DNA from 2 places in the Bacillus methanolicus genome. Region 1 is predicted to be linked to the other one. Evidence: riboswitches for the same ligand, from Rfam matches in the RefSeq annotation. Region 1 holds a riboswitch; the other holds the start of a gene.
The links. Region 1 has a riboswitch for preQ1 ahead of queC (7-cyano-7-deazaguanine synthase QueC). Riboswitches for the same ligand answer to the same signal wherever they lie in the genome.

Region 1 (8,118 bases):
CAGGATTCTATCTTATAAGAGATCATCGGGAACGTTTATTGAATTTACCAAGTGGAAAATATGAGGTCCCTCTTTTGATACAAGACAAGACTTTTAATAAAGATGGTTCTCTTTATTACCCGAAACAACCAGATAAACCAGTTCCGGAATTAGAAACGTCGATCATTCCTGAATTTATTGGGGATACCATCTTGGTAAACGGAAAAGTATGGCCGTTTCTAAAAGTGGAACCCCGTAAATATCGATTCAGGCTGTTAAATGCATCTAACACCCGTTTCTATAGGCTAAAGCTTGATTCGGGACAACTTATTTATCAAATCGGGACGGATGGGGGATTAATACAACACCCGATAGGAGTCAAAGAAATCATGTTGGCACCTGCAGAACGAGCAGATGTGATCATTGATTTTTCCAATTTAGAGGGCAAGAATATAATCATGACAAACGATGCACCTGCGCCTTTTCCAACCGGAGATCCGGCAAATGAAAATACAGGTACTGTAATGCAGTTTAGAGTGACTCTTCCGCTCTCAAGTATTGATACGAGTGTTATTCCGGCTTATATGATGCCTCTTCCAAAAATGAAAGAACAGTCAGCTTCAAAGATACGATACTTAACATTAAATGATAATATGGATAAGTACGGTCGTGAATTCATGCTATTGGATAATAAACAGTGGGATGCCCCCATTACAGAAAATCCAAAATTGGGATCAACCGAAATATGGTATCTAATTAACTTAACTACGGATACACATCCAATTCATCTTCACTTAATTGATTTTCAAATATTAGACCGGAGAGATTTCGATGTAGAAAAGTATAACAAGGAGAGAATTATCCATTATACGGGTCCGGCGATGCCTCCCGAACCACAAGAACGAGGATTGAAGGATACAGTAAGAGCTAATCCTAACCAGGTTACTCGAATTATTATGAAGTTTGGCCCTTATGAAGGGTTGTATGTATGGCACTGTCATATCTTGGAGCACGAAGATTATGAGATGATGAGACCGTATATTGTTATCCGATAATACAGTCCATAAAAAACCTCCCTTGAAACAAGAGAGGTTAGCAAAATCAGTGTTTATCGGAAGTTGGATTAGTAGTTTATAAAATCATTTATTAGACGACAGGCCATTTCTCCTTCCGCAATGAGTTCATCAATTCCGGCCCTACATGCAAGTGGTCCTCTACTAGCTCTTTTGGAGTCAGCGCCATCCACTGGTTCAATGACACGTCGGCAAAGCGATTACTCTTGAATATCTCCAGAAACCAAAGGCTTTGGTGGCCTGTGTTTTGGATGTGATGGCCCATGGCGAACGGTACATATCCTACATCACCGGCCCGGTAATTAAAAGTTCGGGCCGTGCCACTCGCCGCAAATACTGTCATTCGCCCGGTTCCCGAGAGGTAATACTGCCACTCATCGTTATTCGGATGCCAATGCATTTCTCTCATTCCGCCTGGCTTGACTTCCACCAACGCCGCCGCGATTGTAGTTGAAATGGGGAAGTTGGTGGAATCAACTATACGTACTGTCCCGCCCGGAGTTACGATTGGATCCTGTGCAAGCAGCCGATGTGTGAAGCTCTTAGGCACAGTACCGTAAGGATCCGACACCTTCTGGCTTTCCAGTGAGCCGGGCACCTTTGCTTGGAAAATGTATCGCTGTTTTGTAGGGATGTGGGCAAAGGCGCTTTTTGGTACACCGAAATTTGCAGCCAGCACGTCCTTTGGTGTGTGTGCGAACCAATCGGTAATAGTGAAGGTGTCGAACTCGGAGAAGCTGCCGTCGTCGAAAACGAGCAGAAATTCGCAGCCTTCCTCCAGTCCTTGAATTGAGTGTGGAATTCCGGCGGGAAAGTACCACTAATCCCCTGCGCCGACATCGGCTATAAAGTTCCGCCCGTCCTGGTCGACCGAGGTGATTCGTGCAAGGCCCAAAATCATGTAGGCCCATTCTGTTTGCTTATGCCAATGTAACTCACGCACACCGCCAGGCGTCAGACGCATGTTCACCCCTGCAAGCGTGGTAGCGGATCGGCAGCTCTCTAACCGTTACTTCCCGTGACCAACCGCCGTGATTTAACTGCATATGGGTGTCGGAAAAAGAGAACTTTAAATTGGGGATCGTTCCGGCGTCGGTGGCTGGCGGAACTAGCATGTCGGGGTTCTCATGGTCCCTCATGACGTCTCGAGGACCGAAATCGGTCGCACCAGCACCATCATCCCTAATGGGTTGCGGTATATTTTCGTACACAATTCTTTTCGAAGGCCGTGATTCCATAAAACATTCTTCTCTCTTTGTAAAAGATAAACGATACTGTAATAACAGAATTATTAGTTTACGTAACATATAGGGTGTCTGTATCAATATATGAGGGAAATTTCGTTTTATATGTCAACATACTGAATAGAGAACAAGGTGAGGTAAAGCTGCTGCATACTCTTTACATGTGAGGTGTAAATAATCAAAACAAAAATAAACCCCTTGGCGTCATTTCGCACGAATTTAAAATTACCATAGAAAAACCGGATATTCGAAAAACAGGCATTTTATTAATTTATTAGAACGGAAGCCTAGATATGTGATCGACGGCTCATATATTGAAATTAAGGCTCATATATCAGAATGACGGCTCATAAATTGAAACAGAGGCTCATAAATCAAAATGACGGCTCATAAAACGAAACAAAGGCTCATATATCAAAACGAAGGCTCATAAGTTGAAACAAAGGCTCATATCCTTCACTTGATCCGTGACTCAGGGCGGGTAACCCCCTCATGTTCATACTAATAAACAGCTCTTTTACGATAAAATTTCTATAATAAATTAATTAGAATAAAATAACTGTTTAAACGCCTCGTTTTAGACACGACAAACACAAGACGAATTACGGATGAATGGATATACTATAGAATAATTTTGCTAGATTCGGTTTTATGCTTGATCGATTTATATTTTCAAATCTTTAAAAAAACCGCCTTTCGGGCGGCTTTTGCGTTATCGGTAACCGATATATCCTGAAAGGTGGTCGATATATTCATAGAGGGGCCGATATCTCACCAAAACTGGTCGATATATTCTGAAAAGTGGTCGATATCTCACCAAAACTGGTCGATATATTCAAAAAATAGTCGATATTCATTAAGAGCAGTCTGTCTGTTCGAAAGTGTTATCAGGCTATCAGGTTAGTGATTGATGGCTCAGTATTTTGCAGATTAAAATGAGCCATTGATTGATTTTTAAACTAGGCAATCCGTATATACAACCCTGAACAGTCAAAAAAACCAGAGCCTTCTGACTCTGGTTCGTTCTTTCAATCTATTAGCATAGCAATCTTATAGTTTCTCTACATCTACACGGCCGGAAAAGAACGTCGCACCGTTGCCCATATCTGCTACTCGGTCCGGGGTAAGTGAGTTTACAAGCTGCTTCGCACCCACCCATAGTCCTTGAGTAACGACGACGCCCGGAAGTACGTTTTCACCTACTGAAACTTTCATTTCACATTCTCCGCGGTCGTTCCACACTCGGACTTGATCACCATCCTTAATACCTTTCGATAATGCATCTTTCACATTCATATGCAAGCGCGGTTCTTTTTCAAAAGAAATGTGTTTTTCATTATTTGAAAAAGTTGAGTTTAAGAAATTATGGTTTGGTCCGGGAACAAATAAAAACGGAAAGTCCCCATCGTCAACTAGAGGTGTATAGGTTGGCAGCGGGGGAAACCCGTCTACATCCATCTTTTTTGAATAAAGTTCAATTTTCCCGCTTGGTGTTGGAAGTTTTCCAGGGAACAAAGGTTTTACCTTTGCTTTTACATACTGCTTTTCAACCAATGTTTCATAATCGATTCCTTCCAAATAAGGGTTTCTTGGGAAATCAAGTGCCTGCATAATCATCTCTTCATCTGTCTCATGAAAAACGCGGTCATCAAATCCCATTTCTTTTGCAAGCAATCGGAACACTTCTGTATTTGATTTAGACTCTCCATAATGTTCAATGACCGGCTGCTGAATCTGAATATAATGATGCCAATAGGATGTATAAAAATCAGTATTTTCAAATGATGATGTTGCAGGAAGTACAATATCAGCGTATTTTGCCGTTTCTGTTAAAAATAAGTCATGCACGACGACAAAGAGATCTTCTCGTGCAAGTCCTTTTCTTACTTTATTGGCTTCAGGAGCAACAACCGCAGGGTTCGAACCGTACACGAATAAAGACTTTACAGGCGGGTCTAATTCTAGTAATGCTTGGCCTAGCAAATTCATATTTATGATGCGTGTATTTTTATTTTGTAATAAATCCGGGCGTTGTAATTTTCCTGTATTATGGGCTAAATAACCTTTATTTGACTTGATTGCTCCGCCGCCTTTTACAAGCCATTGTCCGGTTAGAGCAGGAAGGCAGGAAATGGTTCGAACGCACATACCCCCATTATCATGATGCTGAAGCCCATTACCGATTCGAATAAAGGAAGGTGACATTTGACCATACATCCGGGCAAGTTTATAAATATCTTCAACCGGAACACCAGTAATGCCGGAAACAGTAACGGGATCATATTGAACAACATGCTCACGCAATTCTTCATATCCGACTGTATATTTCTGTAAAAAATCGTTGTCTACCATGTCTTCGGCAAATAAAATATGCATGATCCCCAACGCGAGAGCACTATCGGTTCCAGGCAAAACGGGAATGAACCAGTCGGCCAATCGGCCAGTTTGATTCTTATGTACATCAATGACAATAATCTTCGCTCCGTTTTTTCGGGCTTTTTGGGCAAGAACCACTTGATGCATATTTGTGCTAACAGCATTTATCCCCCAAAAAATAATTAATTTTGAATGAATGGTATCTTCGGGGTCAATTCCAAAACTGCCGCCCATCGTATATTTATACCCCGCATTACCGGCGGATGAACAAATGGATCGATCCAGCTGGGAGGCGCCTAACCGATGAAAGAAACGCCGGTCCATTCCTTCAGCGCTAAGATTTCCCATGTTTCCATAGAAGCTGTAGGGAAGAATACTTTCAGGTCCATATGTTTGAATAAGGTCTTTCCAACGGGAAGTAATCGTCTTAATCGCTTCGTTCCAGCTGATCCGCTCAAATTTTCCTTCTCCTTTAGCTCCGGTACGTTTTAATGGATACCTCAAGCGCTTTTCATCATAAATTCGTTCAGTCATATTTCGCACTTTGTTGCAAATATTCCCTTTTGTCACGGGATGGTTAGGGTCTCCCTCTATTTTTACGATTTTTCCGTCTTTTTTATGTAAAAGCAAGCCGCATTGATCCGGGCAATCCAAGGGGCAAACGGATGGAAATACACCTGTTCGTTGATTCACATAAGAGTGCATAATTAGTCTCCTTTAATCATAAGATAAGTTACTATTGTTTAATGAAAATAATAAAATAATTCTAATAGTCTATCAATAATTAACCTAGAAAAGTCAATTTCTCATTTGGCAGAAAGATCATTTTCCGATTCAATAAAATTATGTTAGAATAAGAGTAAGTGAATAAAAAATCCGTTTATTACGGTAGAGGTTCTAGCTACCCTCTTTAAAAAAACTAAGAAAACAGTGCTACTTTCTTAGTAGTGCTGTTTTTTCTTTGAAAGGAAGATTGGAAAATGAAAAAAGAAAAGGCCATTGTCGTGTTTAGCGGAGGCCAGGACAGCACTACTTGTTTATTCTGGGCGATGAAGCAATTTGAAGAAGTAATCGCAGTTACTTTTGATTATAATCAGAGACACAAAACGGAGATTGAATGTGCGAAAAACATCGCAAAAGAACTTGGTATTAAACATCATATTTTAGATATGTCTTTGTTAAACCAATTGGCTCCGAATGCTTTAACAAGGGATGAAATTCCTGTAAAAGATGGGGAAGAGGGCGAACTGCCATCAACGTTTGTTCCCGGCAGAAATTTATTATTTCTTTCATTTGCCGGAGTGCTGGCAAATCAAGTAGGGGCAAAACACATCGTAACCGGTGTTTGTGAAACAGACTTTAGCGGATATCCGGATTGCAGAGATGTTTTTATCAAGTCTTTAAATGTAACATTGAATCTTTCGATGGATTACCAATTTGTCATTCATACACCCTTAATGTGGCTAAATAAAGCAGAAACTTGGAAGTTGGCAGATGAACTCGGTGCTTTTGATTTTGTGAGGGAAAAAACGTTAACTTGCTATAATGGCATCATTGCTGATGGCTGCGGGGAGTGTCCTGCGTGCAAGCTTCGAAAAAAAGGACTTGAAGAATACTTAAAGGTTCGAGGGGGTTTGTAAAACAATGTACGGTTTTCGAATTGTTGATAAACTCCAAAAAATAGATGAAGATATCCGCCGCGATCAGTTAAAGTACCATTCGAAGCGTGTCCTTGTCAGCAAGGAATTTACCTTTGATTCAGCTCATCATTTGCATTGTTATGAAGGCAAATGCAAAAATCTTCACGGCCATACGTATAAAGTTATCTTTGGCTTGAGCGGATATGTGGACGAAAGAGGATTACTGATTGATTTCAGTGATATAAAGGATATTTGGAAACAGGAAATTGAAATTTATCTTGATCATAAATACTTAAATGAAACACTTCCGCCTATGAATACGACTGCAGAAAACATGGTCGTCTGGATTTTTGAAAAAATGAAAGAAGCGTTGGAAAAAGAAGACAGACAGCAAAAATATCTCGGGGCCAGAGTGGAGTTTGTGCGGCTTTATGAAACTCCTACCAGTTATGCGGAAGCTAGACGGGAGTGGATGGAAGTTGAGTAAAATCCCGGTCATGGAGATATTTGGTCCTACCATCCAAGGAGAAGGAATGGTGATTGGACAAAAAACAATGTTTGTAAGAACTGCGGGTTGTGATTATTCATGTTCCTGGTGTGATTCTTCATTTACGTGGGACGGAACAGGCAAGGATTTAGTGAGGCAAATGGAAGCTGAAGAAATTTGGTCTGAGCTTAAAAAGCTTGGCGGGGATGGTTTTTCGTTTGTAACAATTTCAGGCGGCAATCCGGCATTATTAAAAAATTTACGATCCTTGATTCAGCTTTTAAAAGAGAATAACATCAAAATTTGTTTAGAAACACAAGGAAGCAAGTGGCAAGATTGGTTCTTTTATATTGATGAATTAACACTTTCACCGAAACCGCCAAGCTCAAACATGGTCACCGATTTTGACGTACTTGATATGATCATAAAAAACTTAGACCGAAAAAATTCTTCTCAGAATATTAGTTTGAAGATCGTCGTTTTTGATGATCAAGATTATGAATATGCGAAGAAAGTTCATCAAAGATACCCTGATGTCTCATTCTTTTTGCAGGTGGGAAATGAAGACATTACTTCGACCGAAAATCAAAAACTAGTTTCCTATCTTTTAGGAAAATATGAATGGCTTATCAACAAAGTTATGATGGATTCTGACTTAAAAAATGTGAAAGTTCTCCCGCAATTGCATACGTATGTTTGGGGTAATAAACGAGGTGTTTAGTACACTTTTTGAAATGGGCCAAAACATTGGCTCATTTTTTTATTTTGCAAAAGGGATTAAGCAGGTATGGGTTAATAACGAATTCAACCAGAGGAAATCTCGTAAGATAGACATGTGGATAAAATCCTGTCTTGTAACAGTGATCTTCTAATTTGTTTGTCGTTTAATATCCTCCACATCCGATTTAATTTCGTTTACTGCCATTCTAAGTTCTTTTCTAAGTTCGTAAAGTTCTCAATCGTCAAAGTCGCAAAGTGTCTCAAAGTATCTTTGATCTCATCTTGACCTTTTTCCAGTTGAAGTTGTCCGTCCTTAAGCTGGGCAACATCAGACTTCAATTCTATATGTCCTTGTTCCAATCTATGTTGTCCTTCTTTTAGCAAGGCAAAATCAGATTTTAATTCAATTTGTCCTTGCTCCAGTTTATGTTGTCCTTCTTTTAACTCGACAACATCAGACTTCAATTCATTATAGCCTTGCTCTAATCTAAGTTGTCCTTCTTTTAACTCGGCAACATCAGACTTCAGTTCAGTATACCCTTGCTCCAATCGATGTTGTCCTTCTTTAAGCTGGGCAATATCAGACCTCATTTCGATTT
Region 2 (8,118 bases), on a different contig from region 1:
TCCTTTCCCGGCACAATGGAACGAAAATACAAAATAAATCCAATTGCAATCAGAATAGATTCCAACAAGATACTAACTGCCGGGAATCTCCACAAACCAAAACCGAGCAATGGAAGATCCCAGAAATTACCCGGTAATATTGGCAAGTCTGCACGATGCACCAATAGATCAAGGAGCCAATGACTAAAGACCACCAATGAAATTACGAAACCGCCGCGCTTTCCCCAAAAGCGCCCTGCCAAAAGTCCGACGAAAAGCGCAATTAACAATGCCCCCAGAAGGGAATGAGAGTAGTCAGCGTGTATTAAAATTTCACCGTACCCATTTTCGGCTACAGGCACAATAGTTTCCACTCCGGACAAATAAAAAGGCACAAAAACCACATCAAGCATTTGTGTACTCAGCATGAGTGCCCAAAGCGGCACCTCCGGCGACTTGGCTTTGACTGCTGCTGCCAGTCCAAAATGTCCTGCGAACATTTACTACACCTCATTTCGCTTGGAGGAACGAATTCTTGCGTCTAACCAACCGCATCCTACTGTAAAAAGAAACAAAACAATAAAAAATTCATGCTTTCTTCCTCTCCTTCTTTCAATTAATGTAAAACTAATAATATTAGTTTAATAAATAACTAATATTATTAGTTTTTGCAAATATAATTTTCCAATTAAGGCGTCAGGCACCCATTAAAACCAAATGTAGATCAGAAGCTGCTTGTCGTATTAAACTTAAACGCTGATTTGCCGGTTTTTGGATCAGAGTTCATAAGCAAAGGCTATCAGCTATTAATCAGCAATTATAAAGTGGACGAAAGCGAGCGGATTGATCGCATTGTTTTACGTCCGTATGAGGCGAGGGTGTATTTGTTAGAGGATGATAAAAAATAAACGACAATTCGGCCATAGCCTTTGTTTGGAAAAGGTTATGGTTTTTTTTTTTGATCCGTGAAATTTTATCACAGAATAAATTTTAGTTTTGTGGAAATTTTAAATTGTCCGTTCCTGCTTCTAAAGCAGGGAAAATTAACTTATTTATGGAAAATATATAATAGAGTAAACTATTACGAAAATGTCTACGGTACTTCAATATACAAAAGAAAGGGCGGATCGTTTTTGAGTATATTGGATAAAAAGAAAATAATGGAAATTAGAGATCGTCTTCAAAAACGCGTCGTGAAACTGCCGGATGGCACTTCAGTTCCATGTTTAGGACAAGGAACATGGAAAATGGGAGAAAATCCACAGGTGAAAGAGCAGGAAATCAAAGCAATACAACTCGGCATAGAGTTGGGCATGAAGCTAATTGATACAGCTGAAATGTATGGAGATGGCGGTGCTGAACGTATAGTAGGCGAAGCGATCAAAGGACGCAGGGATGAAGTTTTTTTAGTATCGAAAGTGTATCCGCATAATGAAGGATTAAACATGATTTCAAAAGCATGCGAAAACAGCTTAAAACGGATTGGGACGGACTATTTGGACTTATATCTTTTACACTGGAGAGGCCGGATTCCTTTAGAAGAAACGATTGAAGGCATGGAAAAGCTTCGGAAAGAAGGGAAAATTCTAAGATGGGGAGTCTCCAATTTTGATACGGATGATATGGAAGAGTTATGGAACGCTGATAGAGGACAAAATTGTGCGACAAACCAAGTGTTATACCATCTAGGTTCCAGAGGAATTGATTTTGATCTACTCCCTTGGCAGCGAGAACATAACATGCCGATCATGGCCTATAGTCCAATTGCTCAAGGAGGCTCCTTAAGGAAACAATTATTAACGGATCCAATCGTCAATGAAATTGCAGAAAAATACAATGTAAAACCGTTGCAAATCGCGCTTGCTTGGACGATACGAACAAATGATGTCATTTCCATTCCAAAAGCTGTGCAGGAACAACATGTGATCGAAAACGCTGAAGCTGCTTCGATTGAATTGACCGAAGAAGATCTGAACAGACTTGATGAGGTGTTTCCGAAACCTACTAAAAAAATGCCGTTGGATATTATTTAAAAGAACTCCGTCTCGAATTCTTTTTTTACATGGGGTTTATTTTGTAAAGAATTGTTCAATTTGTTAATCCCGCGAAAATTTGAATGAATTCCGCGGAAATCTCTCATAATTCCGTCAAAAATCGAATGAATTCCGCGGAAATCTCTCATAATTCCGTCAAAAATCGAATGAATTCCGCGGAAAACACCAATAATTCCGCGGAAAAGTTGTATAATTCCGTAAAACCTCCCAAGAGGCCTCAATAGTACGGGATTAAGCACGGAAAGAATCAGTTTAAACATGTTGAAGAACCGAAGTTTAAAATGATGGAAGATTTCGATTTATAGATCTCCAAAAAAGAAGAGTTGCGGCTTCTTTGTACGCAACTCTTCATTTATGTCTATATCAATTTTTCGAAATTCACGCGCTTGTTTAGTGCATACATGATTGGTGCACCAACGATCATTACAACAAATTCGCCAATGGCAGTTGTCAGCCATGTATATAAGAAAGGCAAGCCAAATGCTAAATGAAGTTCCAGCGCTATGAGGAACATGGTGAAAGTAAACACCAAAGTATTAAACGCCATACGCGCCCATACGCCTTTTATAAAGCGCGCAGAAAAAATGGTGATTAATAAAGAGATAACAGTTTGTCCTACGCCAAATACAAGATCATATGCGACCATCGGCGAAAACAATAAATTGGTTAAAAAGACACCTAATACCATTCCGTAAATATATTTCTTGTTGAACACAACAAGATGGTTAAAAATTTCGGAAACCCGAAATTGTATTTGGGTAAATCCAAACGGCTGAATGAGCATGGAGACAGCAATATACAAGGCTGCCAAAATCCCATTCCCGACAAGTGTTTTGATATTCATATTGTATTCTCTCCTTAGTTTTTTATCGTGGGATGGTTTCGAACCACGTCGAGTGGACACTCGAAGAAAACATTATAATACACATTAAAAATTTGGTCAAAATAGAAGCCCGGCTGTACGAAACAGCTGGGCTTCTATTATCATCTATTTTGTTAGATGATAGGATAATTCTGAATGTATCGTGGATTACTATAGTAAGGCGGCCTTGGTCCAATTTATGAATTGAATAGCTATTTATAAAACCGAATTTCCATTATTTTAGAGGAAATCGATTTTTTGTATTAGCGTATTTACGTAACATAATGAAGTAAGAAATTTTCTCAGTTGATGACAAATTGAATAAAATAAACATTTAGATGACATATTGTTATATTTAAGAAAGTTGTTTTTCAATCAATTTAAAATGATATAATTTTCTGAAAAATATATTATCTTAAAGGGAAAGGAAAGGAGAGATTCTAATTATGTACGAACTAAAAACAAAAGAAACCGACAACAGTGTCATTGAGTTTATTGAAAATATCGAAAGCCCCAAAAAACGTGAAGACGCATATAAATTATTAGATATTTTTACTGAAACGACAGGTTATAAAGCAAAAATGTGGGGACCAAGTATTATTGGATTTGGTTCATATCATTATAAATATGAATCCGGCCACGAAGGCGATGCACCGCTAGTCGGCTTTTCACCTCGAAAAGCCAAAATCAGTTTGTATTTAGCTGCGGGTGACACAAAACGAGATGAATTGTTAAAGGACTTTGGAAAACATACGACTGGAAAAGGATGTGTGTACATCAACAAAGTAGCAGATATTAATGTTGATGTTTTAAAAGCGTTAATTAACCAATCTATAAGTTATTTGAAAGAAACCTATCCTGATAATTAAGGTGTTTAAAGAAAGTTGATGACTTAAGAATTCAACTTATGGTACCTGACACCTTATTTGTTTAATAGAAAGTTGTCCTACCCCAATATAAGAACGCCCTGTTGTTTCTTACAGCAGGGCAACTTTACCGAGAATGAAGTAAAGGTTTAAAAGTCCTGCAGCTTTATCACATCACCGTTATTTGCAAGCACACCGTATTCACAATCTAATTTTCCGCACAATACATATTTTTTCTGTTCGAAATCATAGACATATACAGGTTTTAATTCAATCTTTGTCCTGATTTTTTCAAAAGCTGTTTCTTTACTAATTGTGATATTTTCAGATGCAGTGTATTGATCAAACATGTCTAAAAAAGACTGATTGTCGATATAATTTGCTGCTTCTAAGGTATTTGTATCAATCAAAACCATTAGTTTTCGCTGGTATACCCGCAAGTCATGTTGCAAAGGTTTCAGTTCCGCATTGATATACCTGTTGTCACGAAAAAAATAAGTAAGCTTCCATTTTCCTGAGTCATCCGGATATTGTTTGCGTAAAAAGTTGACAACAGCTTCAATGCTTTTATCTTGATCCAGCTTCGTAATCGGGAATGTATCAGGATGCGGCTCACGTGAGAAAGCCTGCTCAATTGTAATTGTTTCACTTATGTTGATTTCGCGCCTTTTAAAAGGTCCTGAAATAGATGCATCCCAATAAAGGACTTTATCTATTTTTATGTACGGCCTTACATCTGGTTCAAATGGAATTGTTCCGGTTTTGTCATTCTTTACATATATTTCTTCCAGCCCGTACATAGGTATACATTTTTCTTTTTTCGAAGAAGGAAACTCAAGAAGCTTAACTTGGTTTCTTGCGGTTTGTTCCAAATCTTTAAGAGAAAGGGAAAATAACTCTTCTTTAAACATCTCTTTAGAATGAAAGCTTCCATTAACGGAAAAAAGGGTCAATCTTCCATTCTCATCAAATTCAAAGTGAATGGAGCCTGACGGTGAGATCGGAATACCATTGAAACATTCTTCGAAATAAATGTTTAATTCTTCTTGTTTCCTGATCCTGAACTGTTTGCCATATAACAATCCTGTTTCTTTCTCAATCCAATGTATTATTTCATTGATATCGTTCGTATTAAATTTTAGTCCAACCGCCAGGGATGTTCCGCCGACAAAAATAATTCGTCTAAATCGACGACTGTTTATGTCTAAATCAATAACTGCTGTACCAACAGGATTGCAATCCTCATCTGTATGTTCCGATATATTGTTTGGATACCACTCCATCGACAACATATAATCGGTACCATTTAGTATATTTTTTTCACGATAGATATTAACGGTATGTAATTGATAGTGTTCCAGGCCTATTTTTTCTTTTGTAAAATTAACCAATTCTTTTACTCTCGCATCCATTTTGGATTTCCACGCTCTCCTGTGATTTTTTCTTTAACATTATCATAGCATGACCAATTTGCAACAGGAGGTTCTATAGCAAAAAATGAAGAGCCTCATGCTCTTCATTTTTGATTAGAACTCAGGTAATTCATCTAAGTTGTTTTCTTTGATTCCGTCAGGTTCGCTTCTTAATATATCACGTCCGTATTTATGAAAGACGTCGACATTTGCGAGTTTACCTGCTTTTGCTTCCGAAAGAGCAGTAGGGTAATCAAGCTCCCTTCCAGAGCTTGTCTTAACAGCGATGATGTTATCATCTTCGTTTTTCCTGACAGCAATAATTTCTTCCTTACTTGAATTGTCCGGCGGTTGGTCAGTTTTAGCTTGTTGGGTTCCTTGATGCTTATATTGTTCGTATGCGTCTTCAAACTTGTTCATAGTCTTCCCACCTCCATTAATTTATGGTAGCCATTAGATGAAAGAATATGCGTGTTGGAAGAAATGTTTCAATTATTTATTTGATAATTTTCGTATTCATTCTTTAAAATTAAATAATGCACAATTCGTTGCATTATCTCTTGTCCAACTAACAACACCAATCTGAATGACGCTTGACGTCTTACTTATATAGGAAATTGCATCAAATTTTGTTATTGTCAAAAACCTAGTTGACAGATAAGATTAATTGGATTAAAATACACATAATTAATAATATTCAAACTTACATATGGTTAGTAAATATTGGTCAGTGAACGGAAATACATAGACATTGTTTTTTGTCTTATTTAAAGGGGAGATAAAGTTTGTGAGTAGTATAAATGAATAGTGAAGCTGATCGGAATACCGAAGGCTCCAGACTCTACAATTTGTAGGGATTGGAGCTTTTATTATTAGAAAGGCAGGTAATTGGATGAATGATATTGTTACAATTTCCGAGAGTTCCTCATAAGAATTCAGATCACCACCTAAATAAGTCAATTAAACCGAATAATGAGTGATGAATATATGGTTCTACCGGTCAACCGGAGACACGGATTCTATTTTATAGACTGTGTCTCTTTTTTAATTTATTTTGCATGAAACGCGGGGGGAAGAACAAATGAAGAAAAAATTAGTCAGCTTTCTAGTATTATTAATTGCTTTCATCTTAGCAGGCTGCGGAAATAGCAGTGTAAAGGGAAGTAAGGCAGAAACAAAACATGAAAAAACAACCATTGATTATTTAGCATTTACAGGTTCTGTTTATCCTGCGGAACTAGCAGAGGATTTAGGATATCTTGGACCAATCAAATTAAATTCAAAAGGATTTGTCAACGGAGGTCCTGAAAGCATTCAGGCAGCTGCGACAGGTGAAACAGATTTTGGGGGTGCATTTAATGGAGCGATTATTAAATTACTTGCAACAAATGCGAATGTTGAATGGGTCATTAATTATTATGGAACGAATGAAAAAACGTTTTTCGGAGCTTTTACAACAGAAGACAGCGAGATAAAAACAGCTCGTGATTTAATAGGCAAAAAAATTGCGATGAATACACTTGGAGCACACGGTGAATTTATCGTTAAAGAATATTTGAGAAAAAACGGCTTAACAGAAAAAGAAATTAAAAAGGTGACACTTTTAGCGATGCCGCCAATTAATATTGAACAGGCGTTGCGAAAAGGCCAAATTGACGTCGGACTTATCAATGGCGCTCTACAAGATAAAGCATTGGAGCGCGGTGGATTGAAACTTTTATTTAGTGATTATGACTTGTATGGGGCTTTCAGTGCTGGCGGATATGTTTTAAATAAAGACTTTGTAAAAGAAAATCCAAACACAGCGAAAAAGTTTGTTGAAGGGGTAGCGAAAGCCATCGAATGGTCAAAAACAACACCGCGCGAAGAAGTGATCGCTCGGATGGAAAAAATCATGAAAGAAAGAAATAAGTCAGAGGATACTTCTGCTTTGAAGTACTGGAAAAGTTATGGTGTAGCAACAGAAGGAGGAGTGATTCAAGAAAAAGAAGCACAGATGTGGATAAAGCAATTAGAGCAGGAGGGGCAGCTGCAAATAGGACAGTTAAAAGCTAAGAATCTTTTTACAAATAAATACAATCCCTATGCAAAAAAATAACTAAAAGGAGCTGTTCTTTTTATGAATCCGAAAATAATCTTAAGAAATGTTAGCAAAGAATTTTTAATAAAAAGCAAAGACACTAACGATGGCGTAAAAGATCAGAAATTTTCCGCTTTATCAAGTATTAATTTAGAAATTCAAAATGGAGAATTTTTCACGATTGTCGGTCCGAGCGGCTGCGGGAAATCTACACTTTTAGATTTGCTTGCAGGGTTATCGGAACCCACTTCGGGGGAACTGTTAATCGATAATCAGCCGATAATAGGAACGGGGCTAAATCGTGGTATTGTTTTTCAGCAATATGCATTATTTCCATGGAAAACGGCTCTTGGGAATATCGAATTTGGACTAGAAGCAAAAGGTATAGCGAAAAAAGAACGAATTGAGATCGCAAAAGAATATTTATCTTTAGTCGGACTTTCAAGGTTTGCCAATCATTATCCACATGAATTATCCGGCGGAATGAAGCAAAGAGTGGCGATTGCCAGAAGCTTAGCGTACGACCCGGAAATTTTATTAATGGATGAACCCTTTGCTGCCTTAGATGCGCAAACACGTGATACTTTGCAAATCGAATTATTAGCAATATGGGAAAAAACAAAAAAAACCATTGTCTTTATTACTCATGGTATTGATGAAGCTGTATTTCTTGGACAGCGAGTAGCCATTATGACAAGCAGGCCCGGTAAAATTAAACAAATAATTGATATTCCATTTACCGGTAAAGACAGAGATGAACATATGCGTTCCCACCATCTTTATGCCGAACTTAGAGAAGAAGTATGGAGCCATTTGCGCAAGGAAGTGATGAAAGCGCAAGTTAATGAATTAATTGATTTTCCGC

Region 2: it holds a riboswitch for preQ1, as region 1 does, so the genes downstream of both, C0966_RS16700 (QueT transporter family protein) here and queC (7-cyano-7-deazaguanine synthase QueC) in region 1, are expected to answer to the same signal.

Annotation. Positions count from the first base shown of each region.
Region 1 covers NZ_PNFF01000001.1:1,336,361-1,344,478, reverse strand. Annotated here, with positions in the region: gene C0966_RS06675 (multicopper oxidase family protein) at 1-1,034, shown strand, start outside; partial or broken gene C0966_RS06670 (oxalate decarboxylase family bicupin) at 1,126-2,290, opposite strand; gene C0966_RS06665 (molybdopterin oxidoreductase family protein) at 3,347-5,377, opposite strand; PreQ1 riboswitch class I at 5,558-5,601, shown strand; gene queC (7-cyano-7-deazaguanine synthase QueC) at 5,653-6,312, shown strand; gene queD (6-carboxytetrahydropterin synthase QueD) at 6,317-6,799, shown strand; gene queE (7-carboxy-7-deazaguanine synthase QueE) at 6,792-7,520, shown strand; gene C0966_RS06645 (hypothetical protein) at 7,715-8,118, opposite strand, start outside.
Region 2 covers NZ_PNFF01000002.1:1,016,215-1,024,332, forward strand. Annotated here, with positions in the region: gene C0966_RS16690 (permease) at 1-479, opposite strand, end outside; gene C0966_RS16695 (aldo/keto reductase) at 1,113-2,012, shown strand; gene C0966_RS16700 (QueT transporter family protein) at 2,392-2,877, opposite strand; PreQ1 riboswitch class I at 2,886-2,930, opposite strand; gene C0966_RS16705 (DUF1801 domain-containing protein) at 3,342-3,764, shown strand; gene C0966_RS16710 (hypothetical protein) at 3,911-5,173, opposite strand; gene C0966_RS16715 (DUF3892 domain-containing protein) at 5,288-5,593, opposite strand; gene C0966_RS16720 (ABC transporter substrate-binding protein) at 6,255-7,271, shown strand; gene C0966_RS16725 (ABC transporter ATP-binding protein) at 7,293-8,118, shown strand, end outside.